One region of the Nocardiopsis mwathae genome, then DNA from elsewhere that is predicted to be linked to it. Evidence: predicted binding sites of a transcription regulator. Region 1 holds the regulator's gene; the other holds the start of a gene.
What was found. The regulator LexA, encoded in region 1, represses DNA repair genes until DNA is damaged. The targets are predictions, from matches to a motif close to TCGAACANNTGTTCGA.

Region 1 (3,731 bases):
CAGCGGCGGAGGTCACGAAGAGCATCGAAAGCCCGGCGACGGCGACGGCGGACGCGGCGGAGACGAGGACCACACGGCCGCGCCGGGTGAGTCGCACCGCGGCGGGGCACGCCGCAGCGCGCGCACGGCCGGAGGAGGCGGCGGCGGAGGCGGACGGGGCCGCGCGGGAAACGGCGGCGGAGGCGGACGGGGCCGCGCGGGAAACGGCGGCGACGGGCCCTCGGAGGGGAGCACGCGCCGGGGCGGCCGGCACGGCACGGCCGCGCGGACCGGGGGCGTGGGCCCACTCGGGGATCTCCACCGCCCAGTCGAAGAGCACGGGAGCCTTCCGGCGCGGCGCGGGAGGGGGAAGCCGGCGGGGTGGGGCCGGAGGGACGGGGTGGGGTGCGAACACGATCATCACCTTCGAATGCCAGTTCGCTAGAACAGCTGTTCGACTAATATCGCATCCGGGCGATTTTTTCATCACCATCTCGAACGTTTGTTTGATATGGCACTGCACACGCAGTAACGTTGGACATGCTCGATCGGCGCAACCGCCGGGGCATCCGCGCCGCGGCACCCGCATGCGGGCGGTGGTGACACCGCCGGTGAGGCGGTCGGCCGATCGACACGAACACACCGACATCCCACGCAGAACACCGACCGCCGAGGAGGCCGGCCGTGCCGGAGGACAACCACGGAACGCACGAACCTCAGGCGGGCGGGAGAAGCGTCACCGCACTCTGGTCCACCGGCTCCCCCGCGACGACCGCGGAGACCGACGAATCCATGGGCCAGACCGATGCCATGCCGAAGCTCACGGCCCGCCAGCAGAGTGTTCTGAACTGCATCCACCGCTATGTACGGCAGCGCGGGTACCCACCGTCCATCCGGGAAATCGGCGATGCGGTGGGCCTGTCGAGCCCGTCCAGTGTCGCGCACCAACTGAAGGTGTTGCAACGTAAAGGCTATCTTTATCGGGACCAAAATCGCCCAAGGGCGGTGGAAATTCGCATTCCAGGGCAACCGCCGATCCGTTCCTGGGATGAACTGGAGAACGACCCCCGGGCCGACTACTCCCGCGCGACCGACGTCCCGGTGGTCGGCCGCATCGCGGCCGGCGGTCCGATCCTGGCCGAGGAGTCCATCGAGGACGTCCTGACCCTGCCCAAGCAGATCGTCGGTGAGGGCCGGCTGTTCATGCTCAACGTCGTCGGCGACTCGATGGTCGACGCCGCCATCACCGACGGCGACCTGGTCGTCGTCCGCCAGCAGCCCGACGCGAACAACGGCGACATCGTCGCCGCGCTGCTCGACGACGAAGCCACGGTGAAGGTGTTCAAGCGGGAGGGCGACCGCGTGCTGCTGCTCCCCCGCAACGACGCCTACGAGCCCATCGACGGTGACAGCGCGACCATTCTCGGTAAGGTCGTCGCCGTCATGCGGCGGGTGTGACCCTCCGGGATAACGACGCCGCATCGTTTCGGCCGACGGGCCCGTGATCTCCGTGTGAGACCGCGGGCCCGTCGCGATTCCGGCCGGTCCGCATCCCCGCGGCACTCTGGATCGCATTCGACGGCCGGCGTTTCCGAACCGCAATATATCGAAATGGACTCGGACGCGAAGAACGGCGGAATTCCCCCTCCCCCGCCGCTCGCGCACTCCGCCGCGCCGCGCCCCCTACGGTAGGACCATGCCTGCTCCGTCTTCACCTCCTCCGTCTTCACCCCCTCGCTCCCTCCGGGCGCCCCTCCGGGCCGCAGCCGGAGGGGCGGTGGCGCTGCTTCTCGCCACCGGGTGCGGCGTCGGCCCCGACCACCCGGCCGAGCCCGACCCCCCCGGCTCCGATCCGGTCGAGCGCGAGGTGAGCTTCGACAGCGGCCCCGACACCGTGTACGGCACCCTCGCCCTGCCCGAGACGGCCGCCGACGCCCCGGTCCCGGGCGCACTCATCATCTCCGGGAGCGGCCCCACCGACCGCGACGGCAACAGCGAGCTGCGCGCGAGCGCCGACACCAACCTGAACCTCGCCCGGATCCTGGCCGACGCCGGTGTCGCCTCGCTGCGCTACGACAAGCTCGGCAGCGGCCGCACCGGCCTCGGCGACCGTGACACCGACGACCCCGTCCCCTACGAGGTCTTCGAGCGCCAGATGGCCGACGCCTACGCCGAGCTCCTCGGCCGGCCGGAGGTGGACCCCGAGCGGGTGGTCGTCGTGGGGCACAGCGAGGGCGCTCTCTTCGCGCTGCGCTCACCGGACGTGGTCGCCGAGCACCCGCCCGCGGGCCTGGTCCTGGCCGCCCCCATGGGCGACCGCTACCTCGACACCCTCGACCGCCAGATCACCGAGCAGGTACGCTCGGCCGAGTCGGCCCGGCGGATCACCGCGGAGGGCGCCACCGACATGCTCTCCGAACTCCGCCAGGGCATCGCCCGGATCCGGGCGGACGAGCCCCTGTCCGAACAGGTCGAACCACCGCTCGGCGCCGTCCTCAACCCCGGCAACGCCCCGTTCCTCCGGACGATCGACAGCATGGACCCGGCCGAGCTGGCCCGTGAGCTGCCCGCGGAGACGAGCACCCTGGTGCTGTGGGGCACGGCCGACGCCCAGATCTCCGAGAGCGATGTGGACCGCCTCATGGACGGGCTCTCCGGCCAGGCCGACGCGCGCAGGGTGGACCTCCCCGACGCCGACCACATCCTCCGTGTCTACGACGACGCCCCAGGCGTGTCGGCCCTCGATGCCGACCGCGCGTTCGCACCGGAGGTCGAACCGGCGCTGCGGGAATTCCTCGACGGGGTGCTCTAGGACGGCGGGCGGCCCGCCCTCGGCCGCCCCGTGCCTACTCCGGGCCGTCCAGGATCGCCTGGACGACCTCGCGGGCGAGCTCCTCGGCGCCGGCCAGGGCCTCCTCCTCGGAGATCGACTCGTCGGCGTTGAAGTCGGCCGCGGCCGTGTAGCAGGTCTCGGTGTAAAGGTTGGAGATCCGCACGCCCACGCAGCCCCACGCGTAATCGCCGTGGGAGTCCGCCCAGGTGTAGGCCTCGTCTCCGAGGTCGGCGAGCTCGCTCGACTCGTGGTCGCTGCGCGCCTCGCGCAGGGCCGCCGCGGCCTGCGCCTCGGCGTCGCGCTGTGCGTCACCCCCGTTGGCCACGAGGACCAGGCGGGCCGCGGCCGGAACGGCCGCGCCGTCCTCCGCGGTGGCCCAGCGGCACTCCTGGCCCTCGCGCCCGGTGCCCTCCAGGTCCTTGATCCGCTGGTCGACCTCGGTCGTGCGGTCGGGCACCAGCCGGTTCAGGGCCTCGCCCCTGGCGATCGTGCACTTCGGCGCGGTCTCGTAGTCGCCCCCGGCGCCGGTGAGCACGATGACCGTCCACACCCCGCCGCCCAGCAGGGCGATGACCGCGAGCGACAGGCCTGCGATCATGGCGATGGCGCAGCCCCGCCGCTGCTTGGGCGCCGACTCCACCGGCGGCATGTACCCCGGCGTCGGCCCGTGCGGCGCCGTCGGCCCGGACGGCGGCGGGGTGGGGCCGGAGAGGTGTCCCGGGGCCGCCGCTCCCCCGGCGGCGGACGGATCGATCGGCGGCCCGCCCCTCGGTCCGGCCGGTCCTCTTTCGGGGCCACCGGAAGGTGGCTGGGCCATGGACGCCTCCGTGTGGTCGCGCCGACGCGTCTCGTCGTTCCGGGAGCCCACGGTACTAGGCATTCCGCCCCAGACCGGACGCGGACCGGAGCGTCCGACATG
Region 2 (3,731 bases), 2.2 Mb from region 1:
GCCGACGTCGGCGTGCTGGCCGACGGCCGGATGCTCTTCCAGGGGACGCCGACCGGGGCCGCGGAGCTGTGGGCGGAGCGGGCACTGCGCGGCGGGTTCGGCACAGACGCCGGGGCAGGCGTTCCGGTGAGTAGAGCCGAGGGCTCCGACCGCGCGGGCGCGGAGCGATCCCGAGGAGAGCCATGATCCCCCTGCGGCTCCACCGGGCGTGCTGGCCCCTGCCCCCGCTGCTCCTCGCCCTCCCCTCCCTCGCCATCACCCTCCTCACCGCCTACGCCACCGCCGACCAGCTGTCCCTCACGGCCCCGGACTGGACGCACACCTCCGGTCTGATCGCCGACGGAATGCGGCTGCCGACCGTCGTCGCGGCGGCCGCGGCCGGCCTCATCGCCTGTCGGCTCACCCCGCGCACGCGGATCTTCGCCCAGACCTGGCAGAGTCGCACCGGCTGGCCGTCGGTGTGGCGCCAGGCCGTCCCCGCCCTCGGCTGGTTCCTCGGCGCCTACCTGCTGGGACTGGTGCCGCTGCTGTGGCGGACGGCGCAGGGGGCCGGCCACGGCGGCCCCGACCTGCTGGTGGTGGGCGGTGTGCTGGTCGAATTCGCGGCGGTGGTCGCGCTGGGCTACCTCGTCGGGGCGGCGATCGCCAACCCGCTCGCGGTCCCGGCCGCCGCGGGAGTGGCCCTGCTGACCCTCTACCTGCCGGGCGCCCTGGGTGCGTGGAGCGGGTTCACTCCGGCGGTGGTGGCGGACCGGCCGTACCTCGGCATGCGCGAGGAACGCCCCTTCGCCGCCTTCCGCCTGGGGATGTCGGCGTTCGTCCTCATCGTCGCGGCGGTCCTGGCCGACCGGCTGATGCGCGGTGGCCGGTCCTGGTCGGCCGCCTCCTACGGCCCGGCTGCGGTTCTGCTGGCGGTGGCCGTCGCCCTGATTCCGCCGTACCCGGCATGGGGGTGGGTGGAGTACGCCCCGGACAAGCCGCAGCTGTGCCAGGACGACCCCGCGGTACGGGTCTGTGTGCACCAGGGGCACGCCGCCTACCTCACCGACACCACCAAGCGGGCGGCCGCCCTGGTCGGCGCCTACGGGGCCGAGGCGGTGGACTTCACCGAGATACGCGACCTCAGCCTGGCCCGCAGCCACGCCGACGTGCTCGTCGGAGAGCGCGAGGGGGTGCTGTGGCTGCGTATCCGCCCCGGGTGGGACGCCGAGCGCGACGTCGCGGCGACCCTCACCCGGCGGCTGGTCCCCGACACCGCCGTGGCGTGCGGCTCCGAGGGGGTGGCGCGCCTGGACCCGGAGGCCGAACCGGAGCAGCGGCGCGCCGCCGTGCTGGTGGAGCTCGGCGCCTGGTTGGAGGGCGACGCTTCCGGCGGAGCCGAGGGCGGGCCGAGTGAGGATTCCCTGTTCGGGGCGGCCTCGGAGGACGAGGTGCGCGCGTGGATCGGCGAGGCGCGCGGCAGCATCGCCGCCTGCCAGGTCGATCCGGAGGACCTGCCCTGGCGGCTGTGACGGTGGCCGGTGCGGCGCGCCGCACCGGCCACCCGTTCGATCGAACAGAAGTTCGGGTAGGGTGGTCCTGTATCCGCAAGTCCACGGAAGTGGCGTGAGACACTGGTGGTCGATGCAACGCCCATCAGGGCGGACGTCCGCCTGGCCCGTGCAGCGGCGGTGGTGCGGCGGCCGTCCACAGAGTGGCGCGGAACCGTCGTCGAATGTCTCAGCGACCGCGTAGCGTCACTCCCGAGATGAAGAAGAAGACACCGACCCAACAGGGGTTCCCCGTGGCAGTTGCTGACCGAGACAAGGCTCTGGAGACCGCGCTCGCGCAGATCGAGCGCCAGTTCGGCAAGGGCAGCGTCATGCGCCTCGGCGATGACGACCGGCCGCCGATCGAGTCCATCCCCACCGACGCGATCTCCCTGGACGTCGCGCTGGGCATCGGCGGTCTCCCCCGGGGCCGGATCGTCGAGATCTACGGCCCGGAGTCCTCGGGTAAGACGACCGTCGCCCTCCACGCGGTGGCCAGCGCGCAGCGCGCGGGCGGCATCGCCGCGTTCATCGACGCCGAGCACGCGCTCGACCCCGAGTACGCCAAGAAGATCGGTGTCAACACCGACGACCTCCTGCTGTCCCAGCCCGACACCGGTGAGCAGGCGCTGGAGATCGCCGACATGCTCATCCGCTCGGGCGCCGTCTCCATCCTGGTCGTGGACTCCGTCGCCGCGCTCGTGCCGCGTGCCGAGATCGAGGGCGAGATGGGCGACAGCCACGTCGGCCTGCAGGCCCGGCTGATGTCCCAGGCGCTGCGCAAGATCGCGGGTGCCCTGCACCAGACCGGGACCACCGCCATCTTCATCAACCAGCTGCGCGAGAAGGTCGGCGTCATGTTCGGATCGCCCGAGACCACCACCGGTGGCCGGGCGCTGAAGTTCTACTCCTCGGTCCGCCTGGACGTGCGCCGGATCGAGACGCTGAAGGACGGCACCGACGCCGTCGGCAACCGCACCCGCGTCAAGGTCGTGAAGAACAAGGTCGCGCCGCCCTTCAAGCAGGCGGAGTTCGACATCCTCTACGGTGTGGGCATCTCCCGTGAGGGCGGGCTGATCGACCTCGGCGTGGAGCAGGGCATCGTGCGCAAGTCCGGTGCCTGGTACACCTACGAGGGCACCCAGCTGGGCCAGGGCAAGGAGAACGCGCGCAACTTCCTGCGCGAGAACGCCGACATGGCCAACGAGATCGAGAAGAAGATCAAGGAGAAGCTGGGCATCCCCGTCCAGGGCGACGACAGCGCCGGGGCCGCGCCCGCGGCCAAGGACAGGGCGGCCGACGCCGCCAAGGAGGCGCCCGCCAAGGGGGCCGCGGCCGCGCCGGCGGCCAAGCGCACCACCAAGGCCAAGGCGACCCCGTCGACGGATGCCTGACCCGCTGGTATCGGCGGACGGCGAGCAGCCCGAGCAGGAGGGTGATCCGGCCGGGGCGACCCGGCCGGACGACGATCCCGAGGCCAAGGCGCGCGGTATCTGCCTGCGGCTGCTCACCTCCGCCCCGCGTACCCGGGCCCAGCTCGAACAGGCGTTGCGGCGGCGCGGCATCCCCGAGGACGTCACCGAATCGGTGCTCGGCCGCTTCGGCGAGGTCGGGCTGATCGACGACGCCGCGTTCGCCGGTGCGTGGGTCGACTCCCGGCACGCCGGGCGGGGGCTGGGCCGCCGCGCGCTCGCCGCCGAGCTGCGGCGCCGCGGTGTGGCCGAGGAGACGGTCCGCGACGCCGTCGACGACATCAGCGCCGATCAGGAGGAGGCCGCCGCGCGCCGACTCGTCCGGCGCAAGCTCGACAGCACGCGCGGCGCCCCGGACGAGGCGCGGGTACGCCGCGCCATGGGCATGCTCGCGCGCAAGGGGTACCCGGCCGGGCTGGCCTACCGGGTGGTCCGTGAGGAGCTGGAGTCGGAGGGCTCCGGGTTCCAGCTGCCCGACCCGGACCTCGGCCCCTGAGCCGCTGCCCCACCCGGGACGGCACCCGGCCACCGGCCCGGAGTTCCAGGTCACCCGGTTTCCCACCCGGTGGCCCGGCGACGTCTTCCCGTCGCCCTGACACCCCCCGCGGCGCCGTTCTACCTGGTGAACCTCCCTGCCGCCACCGCGGCCCGCTCATCGGCCGGGCCGCGATCGTCCGTACCGGTTGCCGGGTCGGGCGGGCGCCCCTAGCCTCACCGCAGCGATACGTGC

Region 2: a site for LexA is predicted at 1,552-1,567, ahead of recA (recombinase RecA). Genes of this name have one in related genera too.

The regions. Positions count from the first base shown of each region.
Region 1 is NZ_JACHDS010000001.1:3,291,960-3,295,690, forward strand. It holds gene HNR23_RS27510 (LysM peptidoglycan-binding domain-containing protein) at 1-319, opposite strand, end outside; gene lexA (transcriptional repressor LexA) at 772-1,437, shown strand; gene HNR23_RS14200 (alpha/beta hydrolase family protein) at 1,676-2,791, shown strand; gene HNR23_RS14205 (hypothetical protein) at 2,826-3,629, opposite strand.
Region 2 is NZ_JACHDS010000001.1:1,078,741-1,082,471, forward strand. It holds gene HNR23_RS04285 (ATP-binding cassette domain-containing protein) at 1-186, shown strand, start outside; gene HNR23_RS04290 (ABC transporter permease) at 183-1,511, shown strand; gene recA (recombinase RecA) at 1,748-2,923, shown strand; gene recX (recombination regulator RecX) at 2,916-3,497, shown strand.